DNA from 2 places in the Neobacillus sp. SM06 genome. Region 1 is predicted to be linked to the other one. Evidence: riboswitches for the same ligand, from Rfam matches in the RefSeq annotation. Region 1 holds a riboswitch; the other holds the start of a gene.

What was found. A riboswitch is a leader RNA that binds a small molecule or an ion and turns the genes downstream of it on or off. The one in region 1 is predicted to bind preQ1.
Region 2: another riboswitch for preQ1. It lies ahead of queC (7-cyano-7-deazaguanine synthase QueC); the one in region 1 lies ahead of queF (preQ(1) synthase).

What each region holds. Positions count from the first base shown of each region.
Region 1 is NZ_JBNWEO010000019.1:149,935-154,522, forward strand. Features, by position in the region: gene panF (sodium/pantothenate symporter) at 1-611, opposite strand, end outside; gene ACQYAD_RS17790 (YhdT family protein) at 608-892, opposite strand; gene ACQYAD_RS17795 (peroxiredoxin family protein) at 1,040-1,420, opposite strand; gene ACQYAD_RS17800 (DsrE/DsrF/DrsH-like family protein) at 1,435-1,782, opposite strand; gene queF (preQ(1) synthase) at 1,942-2,442, opposite strand; PreQ1 riboswitch class I at 2,562-2,609, opposite strand; gene ACQYAD_RS17810 (M20 metallopeptidase family protein) at 2,759-3,919, shown strand; gene ACQYAD_RS17815 (MFS transporter) at 3,965-4,588, opposite strand, start outside.
Region 2 is NZ_JBNWEO010000015.1:437,490-442,077, reverse strand. Features, by position in the region: gene ACQYAD_RS11725 (immune inhibitor A domain-containing protein) at 1-385, shown strand, start outside; gene ACQYAD_RS11720 (metal-sensitive transcriptional regulator) at 668-931, opposite strand; gene queE (7-carboxy-7-deazaguanine synthase QueE) at 1,047-1,775, opposite strand; gene queD (6-carboxytetrahydropterin synthase QueD) at 1,768-2,244, opposite strand; gene queC (7-cyano-7-deazaguanine synthase QueC) at 2,249-2,908, opposite strand; PreQ1 riboswitch class I at 2,959-3,001, opposite strand; gene ACQYAD_RS11700 (hypothetical protein) at 3,151-3,291, opposite strand; gene ACQYAD_RS11695 (heavy-metal-associated domain-containing protein) at 3,310-3,516, opposite strand; gene ACQYAD_RS11690 (DUF1641 domain-containing protein) at 3,532-4,017, opposite strand; gene fdhF (formate dehydrogenase subunit alpha) at 3,992-4,588, opposite strand, start outside.

The DNA of each region.
Region 1 (4,588 bases):
GTTGCGATCAATAGAATCAGCGTGCCGCCAAACATCACAACACCCTGTACGGCATCCGTGAGGGCGACCGCGCGGAAGCCGCCGACAATGACAAAAACAAGAACCGAGGCAACAAATAGCAGCAATGCCGCCGGATATGCCAGCCCGGTTAAAGACTCAATCAGCCGTGCACCGCCGATCCACTGCGCAGTCATCGATGAGAAAAGAAAAACAATAATGCTCGCCGCTGCTAACAACACAACCGTTTTGCTTTGATACCGTTGCTTTAAAAAATCGATCAGCGTAATCGCTTCATATTTACGGGCGACAATCGCAAATTTCTTCCCCAGCACCATAAGCACGAAATAGCCTGTTGCCAGCTGTGCCATCGCCAAGAGCACCCAGCCGAGTCCTTGCGTATAGGCAACTCCCGGGCCGCCAATGAAGCTGCTGGCACTTCCATACGTCGCCACCATCGTCATCGCTAAAATAAAACCGCCAAGCTGGCGTTCGCCTAAAAAGTATTCTTGGAGAAACGAATTGGATTTGAGCACAAATTTATTGGACCAGAAACCGACTGCAAAAATAAGCAGTAAAAAAAGCAACAATGGGGTAATGACCGCCCAATTCATTTGCTTTCCCCCTCTTTATCCTCAAAGGGAACATCTTTAAAGAAAAATGTAACTGCAATGGTCACAAGCACAACCATGACCACAAACCCGGCAATACAGCTGTAAAAGAACCATGCCGGCAAGCCAAATACATATGTATAATCTTCTACCTTCCCGGAACCAAGTCCATAAGCAAAACCGTACCACCAAATAAAATTAATGATGACAAGGATCACGCCGATGAGTGCTTCCCTGTGGGCAATTTTAAACCGCTTGTCCGCTGGATCAACTGTTTTTTTCAACAGTAACCCTCCTTATGTAAAAAATGACTTCTACTATAAGATCATACTTAATTTTCTCTCATTTCTAAAGCCTTTCTGCTTATTTTTTCATTGAATCGAATTTTTAGTAAAAAAAAGCACCAGGAATACCTGATACTTTTTTTACTATTAAAAATGAAGAAAAAGATCGGCAGATGCAGCTTCGTTTAAAATCCATTTAATCGGGACTTGTTCAGCGTAATGGCGAAATTCGCAATGATCTCCTACATCTAAATCGACCACATACAGCTGCACACCCATCTCTACCGCAATATCAAGCAATTCGGGAATAGAGGTAACACCGAAATTGGTTAGGGCATGGGACAAATAGTCCAATCCTTTAGACGGAACCCCTTTATAGCTTTTATCTAAAATAGTAACCCCTCTCCGGGAAAAAGCTAGAATAACTTCCGCTCCCGAGGAAACGGCACCGACGGCTATATTCAATGGAGGATAAGCTGACTCCAATTCATCATGGAGTGCCATGATCACCACTTTTTTCTGGTCCATAACCCATTCCCCTTTCAATAGCTTAGTACTGAATCAGCCTGATAGGCCAATTTTAAAAAAGTAGCGACCCCAGCCAGCTCAGCCCCTTCAATCAACTCGAGGCCATCGGCAATCAAAACGTTCATCTGGCAGCCATACAGCTTGATCCCTTTCCCCAGTGCCGCCTGCAGTAAATTCGCCAGTTCCATGCCGCGAACCTGCTCCATCATCCCTACATAGCGTTTGTCTAAAACCCTCGCACCATCGAGGTCGAAGAAAATGGCAACTTCATCCTGATCCGCCACCTTTTTAAGCGCTTCCAAAAGAACAAAGGGAACATTTGAACTTAATGACACAAAGTAAACGACCTTCTTTCCCGCCACGACAATCCCTTCTCTCTCCGTCTTCAAGAATGGTATAACCTTACACCTTCATTATACCCTTTTGGGTATTGAGAGAACACTTTACGTATCCAAAAACGGAAAAACCCCCGGTGACTCTGAACCAAAGGGCCCTTTCCTTTTAAAAATAACGTTCTTTCTTCAGCGGTTATCTACTTTCTCCGGATACAGATCATGGTTCATCATGCGGAATTGAGCCATTTCTTCGAATTTTGTCCCTGGACGTCCGTAGTTGCACCATGGGTCAATCGAAATCCCGCCTCTTGGGGTAAATTTCCCCCAAACCTCAATATAACGGGGATCGAGCAGCTTAATTAAATCGTTCATGATGGTGTTGACACAATCCTCATGGAAATCTCCGTGGTTTCGAAAACTGAACAAATACAACTTCAGCGATTTGCTCTCCACTATTTTTTTATCAGGAATATACGAAATGTAAATGGTTGCAAAATCGGGCTGGTGGGTCAGCGGGCATAAGCTTGTAAATTCCGGGCAATTGAACTTCACAAAATAATCGCGCTCAGAATGGAGATTATCAACTGCTTCTAAAACTTCCGGGGCATAATCAAATGAATACTGTGTATTTTGATTTCCCAATAGCGTTAGATCCTTTAAACCTTGTTCCTGGCTGCGTCCAGACATAGAAAAACCTCCTGTAATGATTTCCCATACTTTAGCAGGAGGGCTCACTCTACACTTCAACGAACAGAACAGCAACAAAAGCGCCATACCCCTTATGGACATGGCGCAATAGTTGGCGTGTATCCATAGTTTTTTATAGAGGGTTTACAGCTATGAACCTCTCCCGATCAAGTACGGGTATTTAATTCTTCCTTATCATATAAAACGAGACAGAATTCGTCAACTTCGAAAAATACTTGCGTTGTTCGTGAATGTATTATACAATTTACTGACTAAATATACAAAACTACGAATCTGTTATGACGGAGGGTTTCGAATGTACAAAACAACGTTCATTGATACAGCATTACAAGATTGGGCCATCCAGCAACGCAGACATTTCCATATGTATCCTGAGCTGTCTGGACAGGAATACAAAACAGCTGCCTATGTAAAAGAAAAATTAACCGAGTTCGGTATTGAAATCGATCATCGCTACACTGAGCCAAGTATCATCGGCTATTTAAAAGGAACGGAAGGAAAAAAAACCATCGCCCTTCGCGCCGATATGGATGCTTTGCCGCTTCAGGAAGAAGGGGAAGACAAGCCATACCTTTCAACCATTCCCGGCGTGATGCACGGCTGCGGCCATGATGGCCATACTGCCATCTTGCTCACGGTAGCCAAGTGGATGAGTTCAAATCCTCATTTAATCAAAAACAATATCGTATTTATTTTCCAAAGCTCAGAAGAAGCGTCGCCAAGCGGTGCGCAAAAGCTTGTCACAGAAGGCATTTTGGACGGGATAGATGCCATTTATGGCGTCCATTTAATGTCCACCATGCCGCTTGGGAAAATTGGCTTTGCTGTTGGCCCTGCGATGGCCTCAAGCAATGATTTTGAAATTACCATTAAAGGAAAAGGCGGACACGGTGGCTACCCGCACGAAACCGTTGACCCCATCTACATTGCGAGCCATCTGATTCAAGCATTTCAATCAATTATCAGCCGAAACGTAAATCCGCTTCATGCAGGCGTTGTTTCATTTGGCGGGATGCAGGCGGGAAACTCCTTTAATGTCATTCCATCTGAAGTTAAACTGACAGGCACGCTTCGGGCAATGACGTATGAAGCCGCCGCTTTATTGAGACAAAAAACCGAACAACTGACAAAAGCCATTTGCGCAAGCTTTGGGGCAGAGGGTCACTATACGTTTATTGAGGGAACACCACCGTTGTACAACCATCCGGAAGCATGCGAATTTGCCAAGGACGTGATCGTCAACACATTCGGCTCTGATGCCTTTTTGCCGATTGAACCCGTTATGGGTGCCGAGGACTTTTCCTATTATTTAAAAGGGAAAACAGGCGCATTTATAAATGTTGGCATGCAAAGTGAAAAAAGCCAATATCCACACCACCACCCGAAATTTGATATCGATGAAAAAGCCATTCCCGCCGCGATTGAACTGATGATTCAATTGGCGTTAAATGCATAAAAAAAGAGCAAGAAGGATCCATTCCTTTTTGCTCTTTTTTCATCTTTAACTGCCCTGCTTTTCTCCTTGCCGCTGCTCTTTGATTAACAGGCTGCCTACCAGTCCGAGCAGTGAAAAGACAACAGGAATGAGGAATCCATAGCGATAGCCAACATTGCTTCCAGCGGTATTGAAATAGTCCAGTACTTTTCCAAAAACAGTTGGCAACAGTACTGCGCTTAAAAAGCCACCCGTGTTGGCTACTCCCGAAACAACACCAACCTCTTTGATCGGGAAAGATTGCCGAACGACTGCAAAGGTTAATGCGCTGGCGCCATTGCCATAGCCAATCAGCAGAAATAGAACGGCCAGCAAGAAAAACGGTGGTTTGCCGCCGAACAAAAGAAAGGATGTCCAGCCAATAAAAACAAGGCATTGAATCATAACATATGGTCGCTTAATCATCTCCAAGCGGCTTGTAATCCAAGTCGTCAGCGGCCCGCCGGCAATGGCACCAAAAAGGCCAATCATAATGAGCTGACTGGCGGCTGAACGGGACATATCATATACTTGCATCCCATATGGCACTGCCCACGAACCAATAAAACCGACATATGTTCCAACAACGCCAAAATGGCAAAAAAAGGTTGCCCACGTCTGACGCTCCGTAAAGACCCGCCGTAAAATGAC
Region 2 (4,588 bases), on a different contig from region 1:
TGGCGGATTGGTTGTTTGGTATGTAGATGACAGCTTCACAGACAACTGGACGGGGGTACATCCTGGAAGAGGCTTCCTGGGAGTCGTTGATTCCCATCCGGCAACGGATTTAAAATGGAGCACTGGTGAAGAAGCCCAGACGCGCTATCATGTTGCGGACGCCGCTTTTGGCCTAAATCCAACCTCCGGCTTAAATTTGGATTATGGCTATATGACACTAGTGGAGCCAAGCCAAAAACCCGTTTCATTGTTTAATGACAACAATTCGTATTTAAATCCGTTTATGCCGGATGCAGGCCGTGACATTCGCACATATGGATTAAAAATTCGCGTAAATGGCCAATCGAAAGACCATTCAGTCGGTTCTGTTGTTCTCTATAAATAAGCTGGCAAAGCCCTTTCCGTTCGATTCGGAAGGGGCTTTTTAGTGTCCATGGTATGGAAACATTATATATTCCGGCATTGATCAGCTATGTTCATCTTCACAAATGTCAGCAAGCTTCTGTTAAAGAAAACTCGCCGATTGGCGAGCCTTTAGCGAAGACAGAGGCGTAGTTGCCCTTATACGTTCAGAATTTATCCATATAAATTCTGATTAGCTAAAAAAACGCCTATTCATATTGAATAGGCGCTTTTTTGTATGATCTTTAAGCCGATCTTTTTGATTTTATCTGCTTTTCACAAGCATATTTACGGCTTCCTGTACAAGTTTGGAGGAGTCATCATTTCCCGAATCAATCGATTCCCGGATACAATGTTCCAGATTAGCGCTGACAATGACAGCAATGGTCCGATCAATCGCCGAACGGGCAGCAGACAATTGGGTAATAACGTCTTTGCACTCTTTGCCTTCTTCCATCATGCGTAAAATACCACGAATTTGTCCTTCTACACGTTTTAAACGGTTAATGGTCTTGTCAGTGTATACCATTTTCTTTCACCTCTGTTGATAATCATTTTAAGCGATTTTTCGGTGAAAGTCTAGATTCAATCAATCGTTCTTAATTAGCGTTCTTTCCTTAACACCTCTATCGAGCAACAGCATTTTAAACTCCCCGTTTATTGCCCCAAACGTACGTATGAAGCTGCGGAAGGACTCTTACCGCTTGAAATTCTTCGTCCTCCATTGTTTTGTTAATCAGCCACTCATATTTTCTTAGGAGGCTATTTAGTAGTTTTTGGTCATCCCCTGCAGTCAGATCGTCGTTTCCGACTTGCAAGAAAAAAGGTACTCCGGGATAACGCTGATGCACTTTTTTTGCATATACGTAATCATGATCATCAAAAACGACAACCTTCAAACTAACATGCTGATCGGCCGCTCTGTTTTTTACTTTGGCAACGATTTGATCCAATATGGCAAAATCAGTGTTCATACCGGAGCTTGGCGGCTTTGGTGAAATCGTTAGCTCATCAATATTCATGAACCAGTCCTGCCACCTGCTTCCTTGGGTTTCGAGGCACACTTTTATGTTCCGGTCCCTTAAAATTTTTAGCAAGTTGTCTAGGTGTTTGATTAATGCCGGATTTCCACCTGAAATGGTTACAAAAGAAAAGCCATTGCCGCCAATTCTTTTTAGCTCTGACCAAATCTCTTCGGCTGTCAGCATTTTTGTTTCATCTTTTGCTGTTCCGTTCCAGGTAAAAGCTGAATCACACCAGCTACACGTGTAATCGCAACCCGACGTCCTTACAAACATTGTCTTCTGGCCGATGACCATCCCTTCTCCCTGAATCGTCGGTCCAAAAATCTCCATAACTGGTATTTTACTCATTGTCCATCCACTCCCTTCGCGCCTCAGCATAGCTCGTCGGCGTTTCAAACAGACGGACAAATTCAACTCTCACACCATTATAGTCGGCACTACGAGCTTTCAGCGCGGTCGCCATTTGTTCATAAATCCAGACAACCATATTTTCAGCAGTTGTGTTCATTGGCGGCAGTGTTTCATTTAAATACCGATGATCTAAAAAAATCTCGATCTCGTTTTTCCAAATTTCTTTTATATCTCCAAAATCAATCACTAAACCGCGTTCATCGGCAAATCCGCTGATTCCAAAAACCACTTTATACGTGTGGCCGTGAAGATTCTTGCATTTTCCTTCATATTCATGTAAATGATGAGCGGCATCGAATGTGAATTCCTTACTGACGAGTACGCGTTTAGAATGGTATTTTAACTGGCTTTTTTGGATGTCCTCATTCATTTTTTGGAGCTTATCAACGATGCGAAATCCATACATGATCTTAACACTCCTTCCGAACTCTTAAGTAGTCCTCAAGCCCGCGTTTTCTTAATTTACAAGCAGGGCATTCCCCGCATCCATCTGCAATAATACCGTTATAGCAAGTCAATGTTTTCTCTCGGACAAAGTCTAAAGCGTGCAGGTCATCTGCCAACTTCCATGTTTCTGCTTTATTAAGCCACATAAGTGGCGTGTGGATCACAAATTCAGCATCCATTGAAAGATTCAAGGATACGTTTAGCGATTTGATAAAAACGTCCCGGCAATCCGGATAGCCGCTAAAATCAGTTTCACAAACACCCGTTACGATATGCTTCGCGCCAATCTGACTGGCTAAAATACCGGCGAACGAGATAAAGACCAGATTTCTTCCGGGAACAAACGATGAAGGCAATCCTCCATCCACCCCATCTTTTACTTCAATATCATCTCTTGTTAATGAACTTGGAGCCAATTGGTTTAAAAGCGACATATCCAGGATGTGATGCTTTATGCCCAGCTCATTTGCGATATTTTTGGCACAATCTATTTCCAGCCGATGACGTTGGTTATAATTAAACGTAACTGCCTCCACTTCATCAAATTGGCTAAGCGCCCAGAACAAACATGTTGTACTGTCCTGTCCTCCACTAAAAACAACAATTGCTTTTCCGTTTTTCATACATGTATCTCCTTTAAATAGAAAAACAGCACTACTAAGAAAGCAGGCTGTTTTCCTTAGTTTTTTAAAGAGGGTAGCTAGAACCTCTACCGCCGGGGCGGATTTTGTTCAATTTACCAATACTATAGCATAGTTTTCGAATGAATGTCATGTAAAATAAAGCAAGAAAAAAAATAGCAAGTGCTATACAAATGATAGCACTTGCTATACAACCGATAAAAAACCAATAGATTTCTGCTGTTTTAAAAAATAAAGTCTTCAAAATGCGATAATTTTCGATCTTCACGGCAGTTTTCGCACACATGCAAAATAACGGAAGAAAAGGATTCTTCTTCGTTCGCTTCAACCTCTTCTTTGGCGCCACAAACTTCGCAAATCTTCATTCGAACCACCTCATTTTTCTAATTTAAATCGAAGCCAGTCTCAACAATTGCTTGAACAAAGTCCTGCGTGGAAGCCATCCGTTCATCAAACGTTACAGTGGCTTCCTTCTTTAGCAGGCTGACTTCTGCCTTTGATAATCCCCAGACATGTTCTATGGAAGCCAGAATTTTATCAGCATCCTCTTGACTGTTCATGTTTTTCACATTGAAAACTTCTGTTTCCATTGCGATCTTCCTTTCCTAACGTTCTTTTTCTCTTCGCAAAAATGCTTCTCCCATTCCATCTAGAAAATTGACAACAACGGTTAAGGAAGCGCGTATTTCTTGTGTCCAAAAACGCTTTTGCAGAGCCCAAAGGCTTTGTTTTTCATTTGTTTCAGGAATCCGATCAAACCCCTGGCTGACGCCGTCTAAAAGGGTATTCATTTTTTGAGGATCCAGAGAACTTAAAAAACCAAATGCGGTCATTGCATTCTTAATAACATTGTGCATTTTTGGCTGATTGACTTGCTGAATCGCAATCTCACCTATTGCAGTTCTTTGCTCCAATAATGCCTGGAGCGCCTGAAGCGCTCCTATATCATGCAGGCCTTTTAAAATATGGATTCCTTCCATAATCGCTTGACGATTGTTTGCCAGTTCTTCCATCATTTCAGCTATGGCTTGGTTGTTCTCTTCTGCTTTATTCTCATTCAGTTTTCTAATGAAGGTTGTGGCTTTCGCCATGTTCATCCCCCCTGGCTTCAAATAATTCAGGTATTGGTGTGAAATCCGCGCGGTTCCATTTTTCTTCAACCTTTACGCTTAATTGCGGCACACGGTTGCCAAACCTGTGGTTGTGCTTTGGCAATGGCGGCTCACCTTTCGTCTCGATAACTTCCAACTTGACCCCTGTTTCCTTGTATGCAGGGGTATGGGTGATAATATCATGATAGCTGCTTGTTAATCGATTCACTGCTTCCATGTCTTCTCTTGTATTCATTGTTAAATACAGTTCATTTCCTTTTACTCTATCAGTGACAATGACTCGTACTTCCACATGGCCATATGGAGAGGTTAAACCAACCAGCGCGCCATCCTCGAGATTTCGTTCTTTTGCTAGTTCCAGTGACACTTCAAGCCATGGATGTGGAACTTTATGGGTTAACCCTTCGGAACGGTAAGTCATATTGCCTTCATGAAAGTGTTCCAATAATCGCCCATTGTTGAGATGAAGATCAAACTCTTTTCCGGCTTCAAATGGCGGAGTCCAATCCACAGGAACCACCCGTGCTTTTCCATCGGGGAGCGCAAACCG